Regions from separate parts of the Streptomyces sp. NPDC048521 genome, predicted to be linked through region 2. Evidence: riboswitches for the same ligand, from Rfam matches in the RefSeq annotation. Region 2 holds a riboswitch; the other holds the start of a gene.

Region 1 (4,731 bases), on a different contig from region 2:
GCCGCTCAGGCCTACTACGGCGTCGACGCCACCGACCTCGACCCGGCCCACGCCGCCTACCTCGCCGCGCTCGTCAACGCGCCCAGCGAGTACGACGTCGTCGCCCACCCCGAGAACAAGAAGACGGCCGTCGCCCGCTGGAACTACGTCCTGGACGGCATGGTCTCCAAGGGCTGGCTCAGCCAGTCCGAGCGCGCCGGCCTGAAGTTCCCCATGCCCAAGGAGCAGACGGTCTCCACCGGCCTGTCCGGCCAGCGCGGCTACCTCGTCGAGGCGGTCAAGCACTACCTGACCACGCACCACATCATCGACGCCGACCAGCTCGCGGCAGGCGGCTACCGCATCACGACCACCATCCAGAAGAACAAGCAGGACGCCTTGGTCAAGGCGGTGAACGACCAGCTGATCTCGAAGCTGGACAAGAAGAACCGCAAGGCCGACAACTACGTCCGGGCCGGCGGCACCTCCATCGACCCCAGGACCGGCAAGGTCGTCGCCATGTACGGCGGCATCGACTACGTGAAGCAGTACACCAACGGCGCGACCCGCGGTGACTTCCAGGTCGGGTCGACCTTCAAGCCGTTCGTGTTCACCTCCGCGGTGCAGAACGGCTCGACCACGCAGGACGGCCGCACCATCACCCCGAACACCGTCTACGACGGCACCAACCAGCGACCCGTCCAGGGCTGGACCGGCGGCTCCTACGCCCCGGAGAACGAGGACCAGAAGTCGTACGGCGAGATCACCGTCCGCAAGGCCACCGACCTGTCGGTGAACGCCGTGTACGCGCAGATGGCCGTCGACGTCGGCCCCGCCAAGGTCAAGCAGACCGCGGTCGACCTCGGCATCCCCGCCAACACCCCGGACCTCCAGCCGTACCCGTCCATCGCCCTCGGCACCGCCAACGCCAGTGTCCTGGACATGACGGAGGCGTACGCGACCCTCGCCAACCACGGCAAGCACGGCACGTACACGATGATCGAGAAGATCACCAAGGACGGCACCGACGAGATCGAGCTGCCCGAGCAGTCGGTCAAGCAGACCGTCAGCCGTGAGGCCGCCGACACCACCACGTCCGTCCTGCAGAGCGTCGTCGACAACGGCACCGCCACGGCCGCGCAGGCCGCGGGCCGCCCGGCCGCCGGCAAGACCGGCACCGCCGAGGACGACAAGGCCGCCTGGTTCGCCGGCTACACCCCCGACCTGGCCACGGTGGTCTCCGTCATGGGACAGGACCCGGTGACCGCCCAGCACAAGCCGCTGTACTGGGCGCTCGGCCAGCCCCGGATGAACGGCGGCGGCCCGCCCACCCAGATCTGGGCCCAGTACACGCGCGCGGCGCTGAAGGGCAAGCCGGTCGCCGACTTCGACCTCCAGCTCGAAGAGGGCGCCGACCAGATCCAGGAGCCTCCCGCCACCGGCACGGCTCAGCCCAGCAGGGGCGGCCAGGACGACGGCGGCACCACCGACGGCGGCCAGGACGACGGCGGGGCGAGCGCCACCCCCACCACCGGCGGACCCACCACCGACGGCGGCCCCACCACCGGCGGTCCGACGACCGACGGCGGCGCCACCACCGGCGGCGGACCCACCGCCGACGGCGGCACGACCACGGGCGGCGGCACCACCACCGGCGGGGACACGACCACCGGAGGCGGGACGACGGGCGGCGGGACGCCCGGCGGAGGCACCGACACCGGCGGCGGGACGCCCGGCGGAGGCACCGACACCGGCGGCGACACGACGGCCGACGGAGGCAGCGGCCTCCCCTAGCGCCCGTCAGACGTCAGTGACCGCTGGTCGCCTTCAGCCCCACCACGGCGACCAGCAGCAGACATACGAAGAACACCCGGGCGGCGGTGACCGGTTCACCCAGCACCACCATGCCGAGCACCGCCGCACCGGCCGCCCCGATGCCCACCCAGACGCCATAGGCGGTGCCAATGGGCAGGGACTTCGCGGCGTACGACAGCAGCACCATGCTCGCGACGATGCCGGCACCGGTGAACAGGCTCGGGACCAGCCGGGTGAAACCCTCGCTGTACTTCATCCCGATCGACCAGCCGACTTCGAGCAGACCGGCGACGACGAGCAGGACCCAGGCCATGACAGGCACCTCCGAGACGAACGGCGACTCTTCTCCGGTGCGTCGTCTTTGCCTTCGACCCGGTACGGCGCGTCTCGTCGGGCTCCTTTCGAACATAGCAAAACAACGCCGAAGAGGGCCGGTGACGGTGGTCACCGGCCCTCTTCGACGTCGAAATCAAAGGTGGATCAGAGAGAGGTCACAGAACAGAGGACGAGGTCGGAGCGAGGTCAGAGATACAGCCCCGTGGAATCCTCCGACCCCTCGAATCGGTCCGCGGCGACCGCGTGCAGATCACGCTCACGCATGAGCACGTACGCCACGCCCCGCACCTCGACCTCGGCCCGGTCCTCCGGATCGAACAGGACACGGTCGCCCGGCTCCACCGTCCGTACGTTCTGACCGACCGCGACGACCTCGGCCCACGCCAGCCGCCGCCCGACCGCCGCGGTGGCGGGAATCAGGATGCCCCCACCCGACCGCCGCTCACCCTCGCCGGTCTCCTGCTTGACCAGAACACGGTCGTGCAGCATCCGGATGGGCAGCTTGTCGTGATGGGGGGTGCTGTGCTCGTTTCTGTTGGCGCTCACACCTTGAACCTACCTGCCTTCAGCCCGCCTGTACGTGCCCGGGTGGCCGCGGCTCAGTCCCTGCGCCGCCGGGAACCGAGCGCGAGCAGGCCCACGACCCCCACGACGACGAGCGCGACCGGCACCACCCGCTCCAGCCGGGGCGCCCCCTCCTCGTCCACGAAACGCGCCCGCACTTCGGTCACCGCCCGGTTGACCTGCACATACGCCCGCCCGACGGTGTGATCGATGTTCGCGACCACCTTGGCCTTCGCGTCCCCGACGATCGTCTTGGGATGCACCCGCACCCCGATCTCGTCGAGCGTCTCCGCCAGCACTTCACGGCGGCGCTTGATGTCCGCCTCGATCTGCGCCGGGGTTCTGGTGTCCGACGTGTCCGCCACCGTACGGCCTCCGAAGTCTCTGATGCTGTTCCGAACAGTCTGTCAGCTCATCGCCCCGCCGCACCGCAAGGCCCCCCGGTTACGCTGGCCCGATGAGCGAGCGACTCCAGCCGGGGGACGTGGCCCCCGCCTTCACCCTCCCCGACGCCGACGGCAACGAGGTCTCCCTGTCGGACCACAAGGGCCGCAAGGTCATCGTCTACTTCTACCCCGCCGCCCTCACCCCAGGCTGCACCAAGCAGGCCTGCGACTTCACCGACAACCTGGAGGTCCTGGCCGGCGCCGGCTACGACGTCATCGGCATCTCTCCGGACAGCCCGGAGAAGCTGGCGAAGTTCCGCGAGAAGGAGTCCCTCAAGGTCACCCTCCTCGCCGACCCCGACAAGAAGGTCACCGAGGCGTACGGCGCGTACGGCGAGAAGAAGAACTACGGCAAGACCTACCTGGGCGTCATCCGCTCCACGATCATCGTGGACGAGGAGGGCAAGGTCGAACGGGCCCTGTACAACGTCCGCGCGACGGGCCACGTGGCCAAGATCATCAAGGACCTGGGCATCTGACCCCCGCCTCCACTTGTTCGACGGCCCGCACCGGTTCCTTCCGGTTGCGGGCCGTGTCCCGTTCCGTGCCCGAACTGCCACGCCATCACGAGAACCTGGTGCCGAGGAGGACGCCGATAACCCTTCCGAGCACGCGCGGTACGACCGGTACCATGGCCGTGCACGCGGCCGTGGCGGAATTGGCCTACGCGCAACACTTAGGATGTTGTGGGAGAAATCCCTTGAGGGTTCGAGTCCCTCCGGCCGCATCCCGCCCCGCACCTTCGTAACAAAGGTGCGGGGCGTTTCACTTGGCTCAGCCCAGCAGTTCCCGCACCACCGGCACCAGGGCCCGGAACGCCTTCCCCCGGTGGCTGATCGCGTTCTTCTCCTGCGGGCTCAGCTCGGCGCACGTGCGGGTCTCGCCCTCCGGCTGCAGGATCGGGTCGTAGCCGAAGCCGTTCGTGCCGACGGGCGCGTGCCGCAGCACACCGCGCAGCTGCCCCTCGACCACCCTCTCCGTGCCGTCCGGCAACGCCAGTGCCGCCGCGCAGGCGAAGTGGGCGCCGCGGTGTTCCTCCGCGATGTCGGAGAGCTGGGCGAGGAGCAGGTCGAGGTTGGCCTTGTCGTCGCCGTGGCGGCCGGCCCAGCGGGCGGAGAAGATGCCGGGGGCGCCGTTCAGGACGTCGACGCAGAGCCCGGAGTCGTCGGCGACCGCCGGGAGGCCCGTCGCCCGGGCGAGCGCGTGGGCCTTGAGGAGGGCGTTCTCGGCGAAGGTGACGCCGGTTTCCTTGACGTCGGGGATGTCCGGGTAGGCGTCGGCGCCGATCAGCTCGTGCGGCAGGCCTGCTTCGGCGAGGATCGCCCTCAGTTCGGTGATCTTTCCGGCGTTGCGGGTGGCGAGGATCAAGCGGGTCATGCGGCCAGTATTCCTGGCCACCGTGGCCCGACGGTCCCCGGCCGCCCGGTTGCTACGGATCCCGCCGCGCCGTCCGGGAGCCTCCCGGGCGTCCGCCTCCGCTACAGCTGTACCTGGCCCGCGCCCTTGAGGCTGTTCAGGTCGAGGGTCTCGGCCATCTTGGCGAAGCCCAGGTCGCTGGGGTGCAGATGGTCGCCGGAGTCGTACTCGGGGC
Region 2 (4,731 bases):
CTGGCCCTGGGCCCCGTCCCGCCGGAGGGCATCACGGTGCGGTCGAACACCGCCGCGGCCATCGGCGCCCTCGCCCCCGCCGAACGCCACTCCTACGGCGCGCAGTTCGCCGAGGTGGCCGTGGATCCCACCACCGGCGAGGTGCGCGTGCGGAGGATGCTCGGCATCTTCGCGGCGGGCCGCATCGTCAACCCGCTCACCGCACGCAATCAGTTCCGTGGCGGCATGATCTGGGGCATCTCCATGGCGCTGCACGAGGAGGCCGTACGGGACCGTGCCTCGGGCGGCCACGTCGGCGCCGACCTCGCGGGCTACCACGTGGCCACGCACGCCGACGTACCGCACATCGAGGCCGACTGGATCGACGACCCGGATCCGAAGGACCCGGTCGGCATCAAGGGCATCGGTGAGATCGGCATCGTGGGCGCGGCGGCCGCCATCGCCAACGCGGTCTGGCACGCGACCGGCGTACGCCACCGCAGCCTGCCCATACGGCCCGACCGTATCCTCTCGGCCGGAGGAGCGCCGGATGCTTGACCTGGCCGAGGAGCTGAGCACCTGGATCGAGGCGGGCCGGGAGTTCGCCGTCGCCACCGTCGTGGCCGTCGGCGGCAGCGCGCCGCGCGGTCCCGGCGCCGCCCTCGCCGTCGACCGCGCGGGCACCGTCGTCGGCTCGGTCTCCGGCGGCTGCGTGGAGGGCGCGGTCTACGACCTGTGCCGGACGGCGCTGGAGACGGGCGAGAGCGTCACCGAGCGGTTCGGCTACAGCGACGAGGACGCCTTCGCCGTAGGACTGACCTGCGGCGGGACGATCGACGTCCTGATCACGCCGGTCGGCGGGCAAGCGCCGGACCGGACGGTCCTGGCGTCGGCCCTGTCGGCCGCCGGCCGGGGCGAGCCGGCGGCCCTGGCCCGGGTCGCCCGCGGCCCCGCCGAACTCCTCGGCCGGACCCTGCTGGTGCGGGACGACGGCACGTACGAAGGCGGCCTCGGCGGCCACGCCGAGCTGGACCGGACGGCGGCGGCCGAAGCCCGGGCCCGGCTGGAGGCGGGCAGCACCGGCACGGTGGACCTCTCGGCGGACGGCTCGCACTGCCCCGGCGGCCTCACCCTGCTGGTCGAGTCCCACCTGCCGCCCCCGCGCATGATCGTCTTCGGTGCGGTCGACTTCGCGTCGGCGCTGGCCCGGGCCGGGAAGTTCCTCGGGTACCACGTGACCGTCTGCGACGCCCGCCCCGTCTTCGCCACGCGGGCCCGCTTCCCCGACGCCGACGAGGTCGTCGTCGACTGGCCGCACCGCTATCTGCGGCGCACCGCGACCGATGCCCGCACCGTCCTGTGCGTGCTCACGCACGACGCGAAGTTCGACGTGCCCCTGCTGAAGACGGCCCTCGGCATGCCGGTGGCGTTCGTCGGTGCGATGGGCTCGCGCCGCACCCACGAGGACCGGAACCGGCGTCTGCGGGAGGAAGGCGTGAGCGAGCGGGAGCTGGCCCGGCTGCGGTCACCGATCGGACTCGACCTCGGCGCCCGGACGCCCGAGGAGACCGCCCTGTCGATCGTGGCGGAGATCGTCGCCGCCCGGCGGGGCGGGACGGGCGTCCCCCTGACCGGCTCCAACACACCGATCCACCGCGATCGGGAGCACAGCGAGGCGGCCGCCTGAGAAGCGGTGGCGTTCAGAGGGCGGGGCGGGTGTGTGCGGCGCCGGGGGCTCCCCGGCGCCGCACACCGCGTCGGCCGTCGTCCACGGTGCCGCACACTGCGTCCGCCGCCGGAGCGCTCAGGTGTGCGGACAGAGAACGAAGTCGGAGCGAGCGCGCCAGGTGACGCCGTCGTCGAGTTCGGTGAGCGCGTCCCGGATCCGGCGCAGGTGGGCCGGGGTCAGCTGGAGCGGGGGCTCGGCCGGCTGGTAGGTGGTGCGCACCGGGTAGTCCACGCCCGGCTCGGTGGTCATCTCGATGTGGCAGCCGAGCACATGGGTGACCGGCCGGCGGTCGGCGAACGCGATCAGCCGCTCGATGCTGCGGGTGAACGCGGGCAGGTCCTGGATGTAGAGCCGGCCGGGGTAGACGCTGTCACCGGTGAGCAGGAGGCCGGTGGCCGGGTCGTAGAAGGTCACGGCCGCCTCGTGGTGGCCCGGGGTGGCCAGGCACTCCAGCACCCGTCCACCGAGGTCGACGCGGGCGACGGCGTCCGGGTCCGTGTCGAACCCGAAGTACGGCCAGGCGGTGGGGCGGTCCGCGCCCACCACCATGGTGGCGGGACGGCCCGCGAACTGGCCGTCCCCCGCGACATGGTCGCCGTGCCCGTGGGTGTGCAGCACGAGCAGCTCGTAGCCCTCCCGGGGATGCCGGGCGAGCCAGTCCGCGAGCAGTGCGTCGACGACCCGGCGCAGGGGGAAGAACTCGGGCGACTCGGTGGCACCGGTGTCGATCAGTACGGCCCGTTCGTTGCCGCACAGCAGGAACAGGAAGGGCGCCTCGTAGTGGACCGCCATGTTCTGCCGCAGGATGAAGGTGTGCTCGTCGTAGGCGTGGACCTGGATGTCCGGGTCGGTGTTGTGCTTGGCCGACGGCGAGCCGTGGATCCACCTCACGTCCAGAGGGCGCGCCCGGGGAGCGGTGCCGGTGAAGTCGATCAGCTGCCTGCCGGTACCCACGATGCCTCCACGTGCGTCGTCCTGTCGGGCCGGGTACGGCGCACATCTCGTCCGGGGCAGGCACGTCCGCGCCCGACGACGGGAAGCTACCACGCGGCCCGGGAGACGCGACCGGTGTCCCCGGCCCCGGGCGGCAGGAGCCGGCCCTGCGTGCACAGGTGGCCGCCCAGGGCCACCGCGTCTGACGCCGGACGACCCTGGGCGGCATGGGCGGTGCCGGGCTCAGGGGTACGACACCACCGTGGACGGGGTCGTGGACGTGCCCGAAGTCGGTGATCCCGTCTCGTTGATCACGTGTTCGTACTGGCCGTTGCCGCCGAGCGAGACGACCAGCAGGTCGTGGAACCTCACCCCCGGGCGGTTCGGCGCGGCGAAGCCGTGGTGCTGCACGATCGACGGGTCGACGTTGTAGTAGCAGTAGCTGCCCAGTCCCCAGCCCTCGTGCGTGGTGACGTTGTCGCCGACCCGGTAGGCCGCGTAGCCCTTGACCGAGCCGTTCTGGACGGCGGCCTGGTTCGGGGCGTCGTACGCCTTCTCGTTCTGGAAGAAGATCGTGCGGCCCCGCTGACCGAACCACTGCACGTCGTACTTGTTGAAGTGCTCCACGAACAGTCCGGTGCACAGCACGTCGTCGCCGTTGACCACGACACCGTAGTCGGCGCGGTTGGTGTCCCAGCCGACACCCGTGCCGTGGTCGGCGCGCCACACCCAGGTGTGGTCGACGATGGTGTGCCGGCTGTTGATCACCATGCTCGTGGTCGCCTTGCCGGCGCCCGCGCCGCCGATGCGCACGAAGACGTCCTGCACGGTGGTCGGGTTGGCGGAGTGGTCGTTCGCCGAGCCGGCCGGTCCGACCTCGAGCAGCGTCGGGGAGTTGACCGGTCCGGCGTCTATGAGGAACCCCGCGAGCCGTACGCCGTCGACGTCGGCCACCTTCAGCACCGTGGTCCCGTTGTCGGGGACGAGCGTCGCGTACCCCAGGCCCAGTACCACGGTGCCGGCACGGCCCACCTGGATCGGCTGGTCCACGTGGTAGACGCCCGGCGTCAGCAGCAGGTGCAGTCCCTGCGCGAGCGCCTGGTTGAGGGTGGCCGCGCTGACGCCCGGCTTCGCGACGTAGAACTGCGACAGCGACAGGGACGTGCCCCGCGGCGTGCCGTTGCCCCAGCTGACCCCGCGGGCGCCGGTCCGCTTCTCCGGCAGGAAGACCCGGAACTCGCTGCCGCTGACGTACAGGAAGGGCTTCTCCCGGGAGACGGGAGTGGTGTCGAGCGTGGTGTAGGGCGGGTTGGGGAAGCTCTGTGCCGGGGCACCCTGGACGCCGGAGAACACCATGTTCCACACGCCGTTGAGCCAGCTGCCGATGGCGCTGTCGCGGGTGTACCACTGCTGCTGCGAGTACGGCCCGACCTGACCGTCGATCCGGCTGTCCGCGATGTAGCCGCCGCTCGCCCAACCGTAGCCGGAGGGGGCGAGGTTGAGCCCGCCTCGGACGTGCATACGGCGGAAGGGCGCCGCCTGGGCCACCGCCCACCGGTTCGTGCCGTTCGCGGGGACCAGCGCCAGGTTCTCCGCCGAACGCCAGAAGTTCTGCGTGGCGTTGCCGTTGAACCAGCCCGCGTCGACCGTGACGTCACCGTTGATCGTCGTGTCGTCGGGAGACAGGCCGAGGCCCGCGATGGAGGTGTAGAAGCCGAGCTGGGCGTTCAGGCCGTTGTACGTGCCGGGCTTGAACAGCAGGGCGTAGCGGCCGCTGCCGAACTGGGCCGACTCCTGCTGCTGGAAGACCTGGTCCAGTTTCGCCTGGATACCGGGTGTGCCGGGGTCGAACACCAGCACGTTCGGGCCGAGGTCGCCCCCGCCGGGCAGGGCGCGGGGGGACGTGCGGGACGAGCCGGCTGCCCGGGCGGGCGTGGACACGCCGACCAGCACGGGCACGGCGGCCGCCGCGGCACCGATGACGGCCCGGCGGCCGACGGACGGCGAAGAAGGGGAAGCGGGGGAGGTGGGGGAAGAGGGGGACATGCGCGGCTCTCCTTGTTCAGTAAATGAACGAAGTGGGGGTGGGG

Evidence for each region. A riboswitch is a leader RNA that binds a small molecule or an ion and turns the genes downstream of it on or off. The one in region 2 is predicted to bind guanidine.
Region 1: it holds a riboswitch for guanidine, as region 2 does, so the genes downstream of both, ACGFRF_RS10510 (DMT family transporter) here and ACGFRF_RS22300 (MBL fold metallo-hydrolase) in region 2, are expected to answer to the same signal.

The regions. Positions count from the first base shown of each region.
Region 1 covers NZ_JBICWR010000003.1:645,856-650,586, reverse strand. Annotated here, with positions in the region: gene ACGFRF_RS10515 (transglycosylase domain-containing protein) at 1-1,773, shown strand, start outside; gene ACGFRF_RS10510 (DMT family transporter) at 1,787-2,107, opposite strand; guanidine-III (ykkC-III) riboswitch at 2,144-2,211, opposite strand; gene ACGFRF_RS10505 (co-chaperone GroES) at 2,317-2,676, opposite strand; gene ACGFRF_RS10500 (DUF3618 domain-containing protein) at 2,730-3,059, opposite strand; gene bcp (thioredoxin-dependent thiol peroxidase) at 3,152-3,619, shown strand; tRNA gene ACGFRF_RS10490 (tRNA-Leu) at 3,784-3,867, shown strand; gene rdgB (RdgB/HAM1 family non-canonical purine NTP pyrophosphatase) at 3,915-4,517, opposite strand; gene ACGFRF_RS10480 (SGNH/GDSL hydrolase family protein) at 4,619-4,731, opposite strand, start outside.
Region 2 covers NZ_JBICWR010000009.1:221,081-225,811, forward strand. Annotated here, with positions in the region: gene ACGFRF_RS22290 (xanthine dehydrogenase family protein molybdopterin-binding subunit) at 1-537, shown strand, start outside; gene ACGFRF_RS22295 (XdhC family protein) at 530-1,666, shown strand; gene ACGFRF_RS22300 (MBL fold metallo-hydrolase) at 1,784-2,662, opposite strand; guanidine-III (ykkC-III) riboswitch at 2,673-2,742, opposite strand; gene ACGFRF_RS22305 (coagulation factor 5/8 type domain-containing protein) at 2,885-4,687, opposite strand.